DNA from 2 places in the Allobosea sp. Tri-49 genome. Region 1 is predicted to be linked to the other one. Evidence: riboswitches for the same ligand, from Rfam matches in the RefSeq annotation. Region 1 holds a riboswitch; the other holds the start of a gene.
The links. A riboswitch is a leader RNA that binds a small molecule or an ion and turns the genes downstream of it on or off. The one in region 1 is predicted to bind cobalamin.
Positions count from the first base shown of each region.

Region 1 (7,249 bases):
CGGCGGCCCATTGCCGGCCCTGATCTCGGTGCCGCTTGCCCTGGCCGGCGCCGCCCCGGTGACGCGCTGGCTCAGCCGCGGCATCGCCAGGATCATTCCCCAGGACGAGACCAGCGCGCTCAGCCAGGCGGAGTTCGTCGGACTGATCGGCACCGTCACCATCGGGCCACTCGACCAGGGCAAGCCCGGCACGGTGCGCGTCAAGGACCGGCACGACAACATCCATGCGCTGCGGGCGACAGCCGCTCCGGGCCACCTCATCCAAACCGGCGCGCTCGTCCTGATCGTGGACGGCGCCGACGGTCTCTTCCAGGCTATCCCTGCGCCGCAGGAACTCGGCGCCGTCGACACCAAAGAGGGCTGACCAGATGGATTTCCTCTCACTCGGCATCATCGCCGGCGCCATCGTCGCCGGCATCGTCGTGATCGGCGTCATCATGACGTCGCTCTACACTAGGGCGGCGCGCGACAAGGCCTATGTCCGCACCGGTCTGGGCGGCAAGAAGGTCGTGCTCGACGGCGGCTCGATCATCCTGCCGATATTCCACTCCTATTCCTGGGTGTCGCTGAGCACGCTGCGGCTCGAGGTCAAGCGCTCCGAGCATGAATCGATGATCACCACGGACCGGATGCGTGCCGACATCACCGCCGAGTTCTACGTCCGGGTGAAGCCTGATGCCGACAATATCGCGCTCGCCGCCCAGACCTTGGGCGACCGCACCAACGACGTCGACGCGCTCAAGACGCTGGTCGAGGCCAAGTTCGTCGACGGCCTGCGCTCGGTGGCGGCGACGATGACGCTGCAGGACCTGCAGGAACAGCGCGCCGAATTCGTCAAATCGGTGCAGGCAGCGGTCGCCCATGACCTGCAATCCAACGGGCTGGAGCTGGAATCGGTCTCGCTCACTCGGCTCGACCAGACCGACATCAAGCATTTCAACCCGAACAACACCTTCGATGCCGAGGGCCTGACCGCCCTCACCAAGATCACCGAGGAGCGCAAGCGCGAGCGCAACCAGATCGTCCGCGACAACGAGGTCGAGATCGCCACCAAGGATCGCGAGGCCTCGCTGCGGCGCCTGACCATCCAGCGCGAGCAGCGCGACGCCGAGCTCAGCCAGGAGCGCGACATCGCCAACAAGACGGCCGAGACGCGGGCCGAAGCCGCCAAGGCCGAGCAACTGGCGCGCCTGAGCGAGGAGACCGCGCGGCTCGAAACTGATCGCGGCATCGCCGAGCGCGAGGCTCAGGCCCGCCAGGCACGGGAATCGGCCAGGATCGACGCCGAGCGTGGCATCGCCGAACGCGAGGCCGAGGCGCGCAAGATCACCGAGACCGCCCGCATCGATGCCGCCATCGCGGTGGCCAACAAGACCGAGGAAGAGCAGGCGGCCCGCGCCAAGGCCGACGCGGCCAAGGCTGCGGCGACGACGGCCGAGGAGCAGGTGACCACCGCTCGCGACGTCGAGATCGCCGAACGCGCCAAGCGCATCGCCGTGATCGATGCCCGCAAGGACGCCGAGCAGCAGGCGACCGCGGTCACCGTCAAGGCCGAGGCCGAGCGCCACGCGGCCGAGGACCTTGCCGCCGCGGTCAAGATCCAGGCCGAGGCCGAAGCCGAAGCGGCCAAGATCCGCGCCACCGGCGTGATCGAGCTCGGCGAGGCGCAGGCCAGGGCCGAGCGCGCCAAGAACGAGGCGCGCAATGCGCTCTCCGCGGGCATCATCGAGTTCGAGCTGGCCAAGGCCCGGATCGAGATCGTGCCGCTCGCTCTGGAGCAGGCGATGAAGCCGATCGAGAAGATCTCGGACATCCGGATCTTCAGCGCGGGCGGGTTCGCGAGCGCCCTTGCCGGGGCGCAGGGAGAGCACGCCGGCAACCCGATCGGCGACCTCTCCAGCCAGCTCCTGAGCTTCACCGCCCAGAAGCCTATCCTCGACGAGATACTGGCCCAGGCCGGCTTCAAGGGGTCCGATCCGACTCAGGCCCTGCTCGCCGCCTCGCTCGGCAACTCGATGCAGGCGTCGGCAACACCCAAGGCGGCTGCGCCCAAAACGCCGCTCGCCGGCAAGGAGCCGTCCCCTCCGGCCAAGCCGGACTGATCCTCGCAGATAATGGCGCCTCACGCGAGGGAACGCGGCGGCGGAGTCCGAATTGACCCCGCCGCATTTCCGCCCTACTCGTGAATGCGACGGTTCCCTCACGGGATCAAAAGGGAACGCAGTGCGGGTGGCCTGGCCATCTCATGCTGCGGCTGCCCCCGCAACTGTAAGCGGCGAGCCTTTCGCCACACGCCACTGGGGCCTCGGACCTGGGAAGGCGGTGAAAGGCGGTGACCCGCGAGCCAGGAGACCTGCCGTCAGCCGTGGTCACACGCGAACACATCGGCCGGGGGTCCGCTGATGGGTGATAAGCCTTTGCGCGCCCGTTTGCGGGAGCGGAGCGGATTATCTCGTTCGCGGTGACGTGCCACTGACGTTACCGCCGAGGTTTTACCGTGATCCGTTTGCCCAGCCCCGCCAAGAGCGGGCGTTTGCCTGTTGCCTTGTCCCTGCTCGCCGCCTCGACCCTACTGACGCCACTCGCAGCGCGAGCGCAATCGAGCGAGAAGCCGATCGCGCTCGACGAGATCGTCGTCAGCCCAACCGGCGTGCCGACGCCGGCCAGGGAGATCGCCAGCTCCGTCACCGTCGTCACGGCACAGGAGATCGAACGCCAGCAGCGCCGCACCCTGCCGCAGGCGCTCGCCGCCGTGCCCGGCCTCAACATCGTCCAGACCGGCGGCCCTGGCGGGCTGACCTCGGTCTTCATGCGCGGCACCAATTCGAACCACGTCAAGGTGCTGATCGACGGCATCGAGGTGAACGACCCCTCAACACCGAACCGCTCCTTCGATTTCGGCCAGATGCTGACCACCGACATCGAGCGGATCGAGGTGCTGCGCGGCCCGCAGAGCGGCCTCTACGGCGCCAATGCGCTCGGCGGCGTCATCTCGATCACCACCAAGCGTGGCGAAGGCCCGCCGAAGCTGACGGGCTCGATCGAAGCCGGCTCGCACGGCACCTTCAACCAGAGCGTCGGCCTCAGCGGCGGCAATGACCGCTTCGACTATGCCTTCAGCGTCAGCCATTTTCGAGCGGAGGCGACACCAATAACGCCGCCGGAACTCGTTCCGCCTGGCCGGCGCCGCAATCCCAACTCCTATGACAACTGGAGCTATTCCGCCCGCCTCGGCGCCCGCCTCACCGACACGCTGAGCGTCAACTGGGTCGGCCGCTATATCGACGGGCAGTTGCTGTTCACTAACGATTCCGGCTTCCCGAGCCGGCCGGATGCCTTCCGCTCCAGTCAGAACTACCGCCAGGCCTTCACCCGCGGCGAGATCGTCTGGGATCCGCTGGACGGCCGTTTCGTCAACCGCTTCGGCGTCTCCTACAGCAACCAGGATCGCTCCAACCGCCGGCCGAACGCCGCGGGCATTCTCGAGCTACCGACCGAGAATCTCGGCGAGCGCACCAAATACGATTGGCGCGGCGACCTGAAGATCACGCAGGGCCAGACATTGGTCGCAGGCCTGCAATATGAGACCGAGCGCTTCGACACCCCCAACAAGACCGTCTCGAACGGCAACAGGGGCGCCTTCGTCGAATTGCAATCGAACTGGACCGACCGCTTCTTCACCGTCGCCAATATCCGCTACGATCACGACGACAAGTTCGGCGGCCACACCACCTATCGCATCGCACCGGTCCTCATCGTGCCAGGCACCGAAACCAAGCTGAAGGCGAGCTATGGCACCGGCTTCAAGGCGCCGACGCTGAGCGAGCGCTTCAGCGATTCACGCCCGGCCTTCAACTTCTACGGCAACCCGAACCTCAAGCCGGAGGAAAGCCGCGGCTGGGATGCCGGCTTCGAGCAGCCGCTGCTGAGCGGGCAGGTCAAATTCGGCGCGACGTACTTCCATAACGACATCGACAACCTGATCCTGACCAACGCCGCGCGCACCTCCTATACGAACATCGGCCGCGCCACGACGAAGGGCGTCGAGGCCTTCGCAGCACTGGAATTGACGCCGCAGTTCAAGGTCCGCGCCGACTACACTTTCACCCTCGCCAAGGACGAGACCGCGCGCCAGGAACTGCTGCGCCGGCCGCGCCACAAGGCCAGCGTCACTGCGAGCTGGACGCCGATCGAGAAGCTGACGCTGTCGGCGACATTGATCTATCTCGGCGAGCGTATGGACGGGAATCGCGACTTCTCGATCGCGCGCCTGCGCGCTCCGGGAGCCGCCATCGTCAACCTTGCCGCCGACTACAAGGTCGACGAGCGGCTGACCGTGTTCGGGCGCGTCGATAACCTGTTCGACAAGCGCTACGAGAACCCGGTCGGCTTCCTGGTGCCGGGCCTCAGCGCCTTCGGCGGGATCAGGATGAGCCTGTGAGAGGGTTGGCCGCCCTCGCACTCGGCCTCTGGCTGGCGATCTTCGCCGGCCTCGCCCACGCGGACGATGTGCCGGCGCAGCCGCAGCGCATCGTCTCGCTCAACATGTGCACCGACGAGCTGGTGCTCCGGCTCGCGTCACCAAAGCACATCGCCTCGGTGACCTGGCTGTCGCAGGACCCGCGCAACGCCAATATGGCCGCGCGCGCTCTCGTGATTCCGGCCAATCACGGCCTGGTCGAGCAGATGCTGGCGCTGAAACCCGATCTCGTCATCGCCGGCGCCTATACGACACGCTCGACCGTCGCGCTGCTGAAGCGGGTCGGCGCGCCGGTGCGCGAATTCGGCGTGCCGCGCAATCTCGCCGAGATGCGCGCGCAGATCCGCGACATGGCGCAGGTGCTCGGCGAGCAGCAGAACGGCGAAGTGCTGATCGCGGAGATCGATGCACGCCTCGCCGCGCTGGCGGACCGCCCTCGCCCCGCAAACCCGCGCGCCATCGTCCTGCGCCCGAACGGCTTCACCACCGGGCGCGGCTCGCTCGTCGACGAGATCCTGACGGCGGCGGGGCTGACCAACCTCGCCGCCGAGCTCGGCATCAACAATTACGGCCAGATCGCGCTCGAGACCGTCGCACTCGGCAAGGCCGATATCCTGATCCTCAACACCACGCCGGACGGCCCACCCTCGCTCGCTCATGAGGTCCTGCACCATCCGGTCCTCGCCCGGCTCGGCGACCGGCTCAAGCTCGTCGCCCTGCCATCCAAGCTCTGGACCTGCGCCGGCCCGGCGGTGGTCGATGCGATCGAATTGCTGCTCGACGCGGCCGCGCCGACACCCGCCGGATCAAGACCATGAGCACAGCAGCCATGCCATCGTCCGCATCCGACGGGATGTCCTATTGGCGGCTCGTCGCTTTGCTGGCCGCCGCCACGTTCGTTATGGCCGTGCTGTCGCTGGCGGTCGGCTATGCCGAACTCGACCTCTTCGCCGCGCTCGGCGACTGGATCGCAGGCCGGCAGAGCCTGCCCGCGCTCGTGCTCGTCGAATTGCGCCTGCCACGCGCCATCCTCGGCGCGCTGGTGGGCTTCAGCCTCGGTCTCGCCGGCGCGGCTATGCAGGGCCTACTGCGCAATCCGCTGGCCGAGCCCGGCATCGTCGGCATCTCCAGCGCCGCCGCCTTTGGCGCCGTCACCGTGTTCTATTCCGGCTTCGCCGGCGCCTTCGCGCTCGCTTTGCCGCTCGGCGGCATCGCCGGGGCGCTGCTCGCGGTGCTCCTGCTCTTCGCGCTCAATGGCCGCGGCGCCGGCACGATGACGCTGATCCTCGCCGGCGTCGCGATCAACAGCTTCGCCGGGGCGATGACCTCGCTCGCGCTCAATCTCGCGCCCAACCCCTATGCCGCGCTGGAGATCGTGTTCTGGCTGATGGGCTCGCTCGCCGATCGCAGCCTGATCCATGTCTGGCTGGTGCTGCCACTGGTGCTCACCGGCTGGATCCTACTGCTCTCCAGCGCACCGGCGCTCGACGGCCTCACCCTTGGCGAGGACACGGCGCGCAGCCTCGGCTTCGACCTGACCTGGCTGCGGGTCCGGCTGATCGGCGGGGCGGCCCTTGCGGTCGGCAGCGCCGTCGCCGTCACCGGAGCGATCGGCTTCGTCGGCCTCGTCGTGCCACATCTCCTGCGCCCGCTTGTCGGCCACAAGCCCGGCCGGCTGCTCCTGGTCAGCGGCTTCGGCGGCGCGATCCTGCTGCTCGCCGCCGATACGATGCTGCGGCTGATGCCGATCCGACCCGAGCTCAAGCTCGGCGTCGTCACCGCCCTGATCGGCGCGCCCTTCCTGTTCAGCCTGATCCAGCGCCTGCGGCGGGAGGCGTGATGCGTATTGAAGCGAACGGCATCGCGATCGCCTTCGACGGCAAGCCGATCCTCGCGGGAATAGACCTTGCCCTGCGGCCCGGCGAGCTCGTCGGCCTGATCGGCGCCAACGGCGCCGGCAAGACCACTCTCCTACGCATCCTCGCCGATCTGCTGCCGCCGGCGGCCGGCACGGTGCTCTATGATGGCGTGCCGGCAAGGGCGCTGGGCCGCTGCACGCTCGCGCAGCGTCTCGCTTTCCTCGCCCAGGGCGGCAGCGTGCAATGGCAGATGCGGGCGGAGGCCGTCGTCGCGCTCGGCCGCCTGCCGCATCGGCGCCCCTTCGCCGACCTGACCGAAGCCGACAAGGCTGCGATCACCAAGGCTTTCGCCGCCACCGACGCGACCGCCTTCCGCGAGCGCAGCCTCGACAGCCTGTCGGGCGGTGAGCGCATGCGCGTGCTGCTGGCGCGGGCGCTGGCGGTCGAAGCGGAGATGCTGCTCGCCGACGAACCGCTGGTCGGGCTCGACCCGCGCCATCAGCTCGAGGCGATGGCGCTGTTCAGGCGCATCGCCGCTGCCGGCACCGGTGTCGTCGTCGTGCTGCATGATCTCGCGCTGGCTGGACGCTTCTGCGACCGGCTGGTCCTGCTCGATGGCGGCCGCATCCTCGCCGACGGCTCGCCGGCCTCGGTGCTCGACGATGGCAACCTCGCCCGCGCCTTCGGCATCGCAGTCGCCCGTGGCAGCCGCGACAGCGAAAATTTTGTCCTGCCTTGGCAGGCCCTCGACCATGGAGAATCCGGCAGATGACGGCAGATGACGTGACCAGCCTGATCCATCAGGAACTCGCCACCGCGACGACGCAATGGAATGTCGGCACGTTCGGCGCCATCGCCGAATTCCTGCGCGATCCTGGCGAGCCCGTCGAACTCGGCGCCGGGCCAGGCC
Region 1 is NZ_CP017946.1:5,121,492-5,128,740, reverse strand. It holds gene BLM15_RS24720 (OB-fold-containig protein) at 1-364, shown strand, start outside; gene BLM15_RS24715 (flotillin family protein) at 369-2,102, shown strand; cobalamin riboswitch at 2,176-2,375, shown strand; gene BLM15_RS24710 (TonB-dependent receptor plug domain-containing protein) at 2,498-4,441, shown strand; gene BLM15_RS24705 (ABC transporter substrate-binding protein) at 4,438-5,298, shown strand; gene BLM15_RS24700 (FecCD family ABC transporter permease) at 5,295-6,320, shown strand; gene BLM15_RS24695 (ABC transporter ATP-binding protein) at 6,320-7,111, shown strand; gene BLM15_RS24690 (DUF6925 family protein) at 7,108-7,249, shown strand, end outside.

Region 2 (7,249 bases), 270 kb from region 1:
AGCTCGACGAGAGCAAACGCAAGGCGCTCTACGACGCCTTCCAGAAGCACATGTACGACGCCGCCGTCGCTATGAAGGCCGGCAATTACGGGATCTTCCAAGCCTCCACGGCCAAGCTCAAGAACTTCAAGCCCTATCGCATTCCCCGGATGTGGGGCGTCTGGCTCGAGCCGTGAGCCCAAGCGGCTGAACTTTCAGCCTGCGGGACCAAATCCCGCAGGCTGCGCCGACGGCGATGGCTGCCGTCATTTCGTTGATTGAGGAGCGGCATGGGTAGCTTCCTGATCCGCCGGCTCGCGGGCGCCTTCCTCGTGCTCGCACTGGTCTCGTTGATGTCCTTCGCGCTGATCTGGCTGGTGCCGGGCGATCCGGCGGCGGCCTTTCTCGACGCCTCGGCGACGCCGGAGCAGATCGCCACCCTGCGCAGCGCGCTCGGGCTCGATTTGTCGCTGCCCCAGCAGATGCTGGGCTGGTACGGGCGGATCCTCAGCGGCGATCTCGGCCAGTCGATCCTGCTCAACCGCTCGGTCAGCGCCGCGCTTATCGAGCGCCTGCCGGTGACGTTGGTGCTGGCGGCCCTCGCCCTCGCCTTCGCGGTGGTGGTCGGCGTCACGGCTGGCCTCGTCGCGGCGGTCAACCACAACCGCTGGCCCGACCAGGCGGTGATGACGGCGGTGCTGCTCGGCCTCTCGGTTCCGGATTTCTGGCTCGGTCTGGTGATGGTTCTCGTCTTCGCGGTCTCGCTCGGCTGGTTGCCGAGCGGTGGCTTCACGTCCTTCACGCAATCACCGAGCGAGTGGCTGCGCTGCATGATCCTGCCGGCGCTGACGCTCGGGCTCGTCCAGGTCGGCTTCATCGCCCGGATGGCGCGCGCCTCGATGCTCGACACGCTCGGCCAGGACTATGTCCGGACCGCCGACGCCAAGGGCCTGGCCAAGCTGCGCGTTGTGCTCGGCCATGCCTTGCCCAACGCGCTGATCCCGATCCTCACCGTGATCGGCATCGTCTCCGGCGCACTGCTCGGAGGCGCGGTCATCGTCGAGCAGGTCTTCTCGATCCCGGGGATCGGCCGCCTGATCGTGGGCGCCATCGCCTCGCGCGATTTTCCCGTGCTGCAGGGTGGGCTCCTGTTCCTCGCGGTCGTCTATCTCTCGATCAACCTCGTGGTCGACATCCTCTACGCCGTCGTCGATCCGCGGGTGAGACTGGCATGAGCACGGCTGAACCGCTCGTCGGCCGCGCCGCCCTGCGGCGCCTGCTGCGCCACCGCTCCTTCGTGATCGGCGGCGTGCTGGTGCTGGCCATGGTGCTGGTCGCGCTCGCCGCCGACCTGCTTTCTCCCTTCGATCCGCTGCGCAGCAATATCCGCGCCCGGCTGGTGGCGCCGGACGCCGCCCACTGGTTCGGCACGGACCATTTTGGCCGCGACATCCTCTCGCGCGTGATGATCGGGGCGCGCATCTCGCTCGCCATCGGGGCCCTCACCGCCATTCTCGCCGGCATCGCCGGGACGCTGAGCGGCGCGGTCGCCGGCTTCTTCCCGCGCCTCGACCAGCCGATCATGCGGGTGATGGACGCACTGATGGCGTTCCCCTCGATCGTGCTCGCCATGGTCGTCTCGGCCGTGCTCGGCGCGTCGCTGACCAATGTCGTGATCGCGCTCGCCATCGCCACGACGCCGCACACCGCCCGGATCGTGCGCGCCTCCGTGCTGCTGGAACGGGAATTGGATTATGTCTCCGCCGCGCGCTCCATCGGCGCCGGCGAGCTGACCATCCTGTTCAAGCACGTGCTGCGCAACGCGGCTGGGCCACTGATCGTGCGGTTGACCTATGTCTTCGCCATCGCAGTGCTGGCCGAGGCGGCGCTCTCTTTCGTCGGTGCCGGGCCGCCACCACCGGCCGCCTCCTTCGGCTCGATCATCGCCCAGGGCCGCGATTTCATGCGCGAAGCGCCGTGGATCACGGTGTTCCCGGGCCTCGCCATCATCGTCTGCGTGCTCGGCCTCAACCTGCTCGGCGATGGCCTGCGCGACGTGCTCGACCCTCGCCTGAAATTCTGAGCCACCGGAGCCCGCCGATGAAGCGCATCCTGATCGCCGACTGCAAGCAGGAGATCTCGTCCTTCAACCCGCTGCCGTCAGGGTACGACAACTTCCTGATCCGCCATGGCAACGGGCTCTACGAGCAGCGCGGCCAGAACCAGGAGCTCGGCGGCGCGCTCGCGGTCTTCGAGGCGCGGCCCGATATCGAGATCGTTCCGACGATCTGCGCGCGCGCCGGCAGCGCCGGGCTGCTCTCGACGGAGGGCTGGAAGAGACTTTCCGAGGAGGTGCTGGCCGCGATCTTCGCAAAGCTGGACGGCATCGACGGCATCTATGTCTCGCTGCATGGCGCGATGGGCGCCGATGGCGAGCTCGATCCGGAAGGTTATCTGCTGGAGAAGCTGCGCGAGCGCGTCGGCCCGGACATGCCGATCGTCATCTCGCTCGACCTGCACGGCATCCTGACCGACCGCATGCTGCGCCAGGTCGACGGCTTTGCGATCTACTGGACCTATCCGCATGTTGACTTCGCCGACACCGGGCGACGCGCGGCCGAACTGCTGCTGAAACTGATGGCTGGCGGCATCAGGCCGGTCGCGGCCCGCGTCGTCATCCCGGCACTGGTCCGCGGCGACGAACTCATCACCAAGACCGGCTGCTATGGCGAACTGCTCGCCGAATGCCGTCGGCTCGAAGAAGAGGGGCGGGCGCTGGCGGCCGGCATCATGATCGGCAACCCCTTCACCGACGTGCCGGAGCTGTGCTCGCAGGTCTTGATCCTCACCGATGGCGACGCAGCGAGCGCCGAGCGGGAGGCGACAAGGTTGGCGCAGGAGTTCTGGCCGTTGCGCTTCCGCATGCAGGGCAAGCTCGTGCCGCTTGAACGCGCCATCGCGCAGGCGCGCAGCATCGATGGGCCGGTGATCTTCACCGATGCCGCCGATGCGACCTCCTCGGGCGCTTCGGGCGATAGCAATGCGATCCTCGCCGGATTGCGACAGGCCAGCTACGGCAAGCGGGTGCTGGCGCAGATCGTCGATGCGCCGGCTGCGGCCGCGGCGCATGCGGCGGGCGTCGGCGCGAGCCTGTCGTTGACGCTCGGCGGCTCGATCGACCCAGCCCGATTCCCGCCGATGCCGGTGACCGCGACGGTCAAGCTGCTTTCGGACGGCGAAGCCGCGCTCGAGACGATGAAGGCGCCGCTCCGGGCCGGCCCGACCGCGGTGCTCACCTACGACAATGTCACCGTCGTGGTGATGAGCCGCTCGGTCAGCCTGTTCGACCGGGCAATGTACTACGCCAACGGGCTCGATCCCGAGGATTTCGACCTGATCGTGGTGAAGTCGCCCCACGCCGAATTCCACATGTTCGACCAGTGGTGCGCCCGCAATTTCAACGTCGAAGCGCCTGGCGCGACTTCGGCGAACCTCAGAAGCCTCGGCCACCGCATCTGCGCCCGCCCCGTCTATCCGCTCGACGACAACGTCACCTTCGCGCCCCGCGCGACGATCTACGATCTGTGAGGACTGCGCCCATGCCCAGAATCGAGGCTGTCGACTTCTTCTATCTCGCCATGCCCGTCGTCACCGACGAGGCCGATGGCAGCCAGGACGCGCTGCTGGTGCGGGTCGCCGCCGGCGGCCATGTCGGCTGGGGCGAATGCGAGGCAGCCCCGCTGCCGTCGATCGCCGCCTTCATCTGCCCGATGTCGCACGGGGTCTGCCGGCCCGTCGCCGATTCCGTCCTCGGCCAGAAGCTGGATGGCCCGGAGGACATCGCCCGTATCGCTGCCGCGGTCGCCTACAATTCGATGGACCTGCTGCAGGCGCCGCATACCTTCTCCGGCGTCGAGATGGCGTTGTGGGACATCCTCGGCAAGCTGCGCTCCAAGCCGGTCTGGCGCTTGCTCGGCTATCGCCAGAGCCATCCCAAGACGCCCTATGCCTCGGTGCTATTCGGCGGCACGGCGCAGGAGACGCTTGAGCGTGCGCGGGATGCCAGGAAGCGGAATTTCCGTGCCGCCAAGTTCGGCTGGGGACCGATCGGCCGCGGCAGCGTCGAGGCCGATGCCGAGCATTTCGTTGCGGCTCGGGAAGGGCTGGGAACCGACGGGATACTGCTCGTCGATACCGGCCAGATCTTCATCGAAGACGTCGAGCGCGCGGCCGCCCGCTTGCCGGCGATGGAGAAGGCGGATGTCCGCTGGTTCGAGGAGCCCTTCCACGCCAGCGCGCTTGAAGCCTATGGCGCACTCGCCAAGCTTAGCCCAAAGGTGCGCCTCGCCGGTGGCGAAGGCGCCCACAATGAAACCATGGCCAAGCAGCTGATCGACTATGGCGGCATCGGCTATGTCCAGATCGATTGCGGCCGGATCGGCGGAATCGGTCCCTCGAAGGCGGTGGCGGATTACGCGGTGGCGAAGGGCGTGACCTTCGTCAACCACACGTTCACCTCGCATCTGGCGCTGTCGGCCTCGCTGCAGCCCTATGCCGGGCTCGCCGATCACGAAATCTGCGAATATCCGGCGATGCCGAAGCCGCTCGCCACGGCGATCTCCGCCAATCATCTGGAGCGCGATGCGCGGGGGCAGGTCGCAGCGCCGGATGCGCCCGGCCTCGGCATCGAGGTCGCGACCACCGCGCTGAAAAGCTACCTCCAGGACGTCGAGATTTCCGTCCAGGGCAAGCGGCTCTACAGCACGCCCAGCCTCTGAACGGCGCTTGACGATGTAGCGCCGCCTTATAGGGTGGGCGCGATCGAGGTTCTCCGGGTTGCTTCCGGAGCTAAGAGGGAATTCGGTGAGGCGCGCTTGCTCCAAAGCCGAGGCTGCCCCCGCAACTGTAAGCGGCGAGCTCTCCGTCCATCGTCCACTGGTGCTCCTTGCGCCGGGAAGGCCGGGCGGAACCGGCGTCGACCCGCGAGCCAGGAGACCTGCCCCGATCGTCGAAGACGTCTTTCGGGCGGGGTGTCCCGGAGGTGTGCATCGGTGGCGGTCGTCCGAGCCCGCCATCTGTCCACATCCCCTGCCAGCTCCCATCCGTCATCTCGGGGAGCGATGAAGTCCATGTCCATAACGACCACCATGCGCGCGACGGCGCAGAGCTTGACGGCTGCGTGCCGTCCCCTCTATCAGAAATGCAACATTGTTACATTTGAGGCTCGTCCTGTGCCGACTGCGCGTCGATTTGTCCGCCTGCTGCAATGGCCCGCTGCGGTGCTTCTCGGCACTTTGCTTGCGGGTGCAGCTTCTGCTGCGCCAACACAGTATCCGCTGACACTGGAGAACTGCCGCGAGAGCGTGACCTTCGCCGGTCCGCCCAAGCGCGTCGTCGCGATCGGCCAGACGCAGACCGAAATCCTCTACGCGCTCGGTCTCGCCGACCGCGTCGTCGGCACCGCGGTCTGGTTCTCGCCGGTCGCCAAGCCCTATCAGGCGGTCAACGCCAAGGTGAAGCGTCTCGCCGACAACGATCCGAGCTTCGAAGCGGTGCTCGCCCAGGAACCGGATCTCGTCACCGCGATGTTCGAATGGCATGTCGGGCCCAACGGCATCGTCGGCAAGCGCGACCAGTTCGCCAAGGTCAAGGTGCCGACTTACGTTTCGCCGACCGACTGTGTCGGCAAGGACAATTCCGGCGCCGGCGATGGCGTGCGCACGCAAATGTTCACGATGGAGCTGGTCTATCGCAATATCCGCGAGTTCGGCCAGATCTTCGACGTCGCCGATCGGGCCGATGCGCTCATTGCCGAGCTGAAGGCGCGCGAGAACAAGGCGGTCCAGGCTGTGGCGAACGTCAAGGCCAAGGACGTGCCGGTCGTGGTCTGGTTCTCCAGCAAGGACATCAAGGGCGACGGCTTCATGGCCGGCAAGAACGGCGTGCCCGCCTATATCCTGTCGAAGCTTGGCGCCCGCAACATCATCACCACTAATGAGGAATGGCCACTGGTCGGCTGGGAGAGCATCGCTGCCGCCAACCCCGCGGTGATCGTCACGGTGAAGATGGATCGCCGCCGCTTCCCGGCCGACGACATCGAGAAGAAGCTCGACTTCCTCAAGACCGACCCCGTCGCCAGCAAGCTCGATGCGGTGAAGAACAACCGTGTCGTCATCATCGATGTCGGTGCGACCCGCGCCGGCCTCGACACGGTCGATGGCATCGAGACGCTAGCCAAGGCGATCGCCGGTTTCGGCCTTTCTCCTTGAGCCACGCCGTCCACGGTCCCAACTGGCCAGCGCGGATCGCCATCGCGCTGGCGGCTCTGCTGGCGCTCACCTTCTCGGTGGCGCTGGCGGTGACGATCGGCGAGATGCGCATTCCGCTGGAGACGGCGCTACGGGCGCTCGGCAACGGCCTGTTCAGCCTCGATTTTCCGGTCAGCGCGATCCAGCAGGGCGTGATCTTCGATTACCGCCTGAGCCGGGCGCTGATGGCTGGCTTATGCGGTGGCGCCCTCGCGCTCTCGGGCGCCATCCTGCAGGCGCTGCTGCGCAACCCGCTGGCGGAGCCTTATGTGCTGGGCATCTCGGCCGGGGCCTCGACCGGCGCCGTCGCGGTCCTGATCCTCGGCGTCGGTATCGGCGGCACGGCGCTGACGGTCTCTGCCGGCGCCTTTATCGGCTCCTGCGCCGCACTTGCGGTCGTCGCGCTGCTGGCGACGGGCGCCGGCAGCGCGAGCGATCGCGTCATCCTCGCAGGTGTCGCTACCTCGCAACTCTTCAATGCGGCGACGGCGACGATCGTCACGACATTGGCCAGCGCCGAGCAGGCGCGCGGCGTGATGTTCTGGCTCCTGGGGAATTTCGGCGGCGTGCGCTGGCCGGATCTGTGGATCGCCGCGCCGGTCGCCTTCATCGGCTTTGCCATCTGTATGCTGCACGCCAAGGTGCTCGACGCCTTCGCCTTCGGCGTCGATGCCGCGGCCTCGCTCGGCGTCGCGGTCACCAGGGTGAAGGTCATTCTCTTCGCGACGACCGCGGTGATGACCGCGGTGATGGTCTCGATCGTCGGCACGGTCGGCTTCGTCGGTTTGATCATTCCCCATGCCGCTCGCTTCCTCGTGGGCTCCGGCCACGCCCGTCTGCTGCCGGCCTGCCTCGTCATCGGCGCGATCTTCATGATCCTCGCCGACATCCTGTCGCGTATCCTGATCCCGCAGCAGATCCTGCCGATCGGCGTGGTGACGGCGCTGTTCGGTGCGCCGGTC
Region 2 is NZ_CP017946.1:4,855,180-4,862,428, forward strand. It holds gene BLM15_RS23440 (ABC transporter substrate-binding protein) at 1-176, shown strand, start outside; gene BLM15_RS23445 (ABC transporter permease) at 270-1,214, shown strand; gene BLM15_RS23450 (ABC transporter permease) at 1,211-2,062, shown strand; gene BLM15_RS23455 (M81 family metallopeptidase) at 2,080-3,567, shown strand; gene BLM15_RS23460 (mandelate racemase/muconate lactonizing enzyme family protein) at 3,579-4,757, shown strand; cobalamin riboswitch at 4,787-4,997, shown strand; gene BLM15_RS31965 (ABC transporter substrate-binding protein) at 5,238-6,248, shown strand; gene BLM15_RS23470 (FecCD family ABC transporter permease) at 6,245-7,249, shown strand, end outside.
Region 2: another riboswitch for cobalamin. It lies ahead of BLM15_RS31965 (ABC transporter substrate-binding protein); the one in region 1 lies ahead of BLM15_RS24710 (TonB-dependent receptor plug domain-containing protein).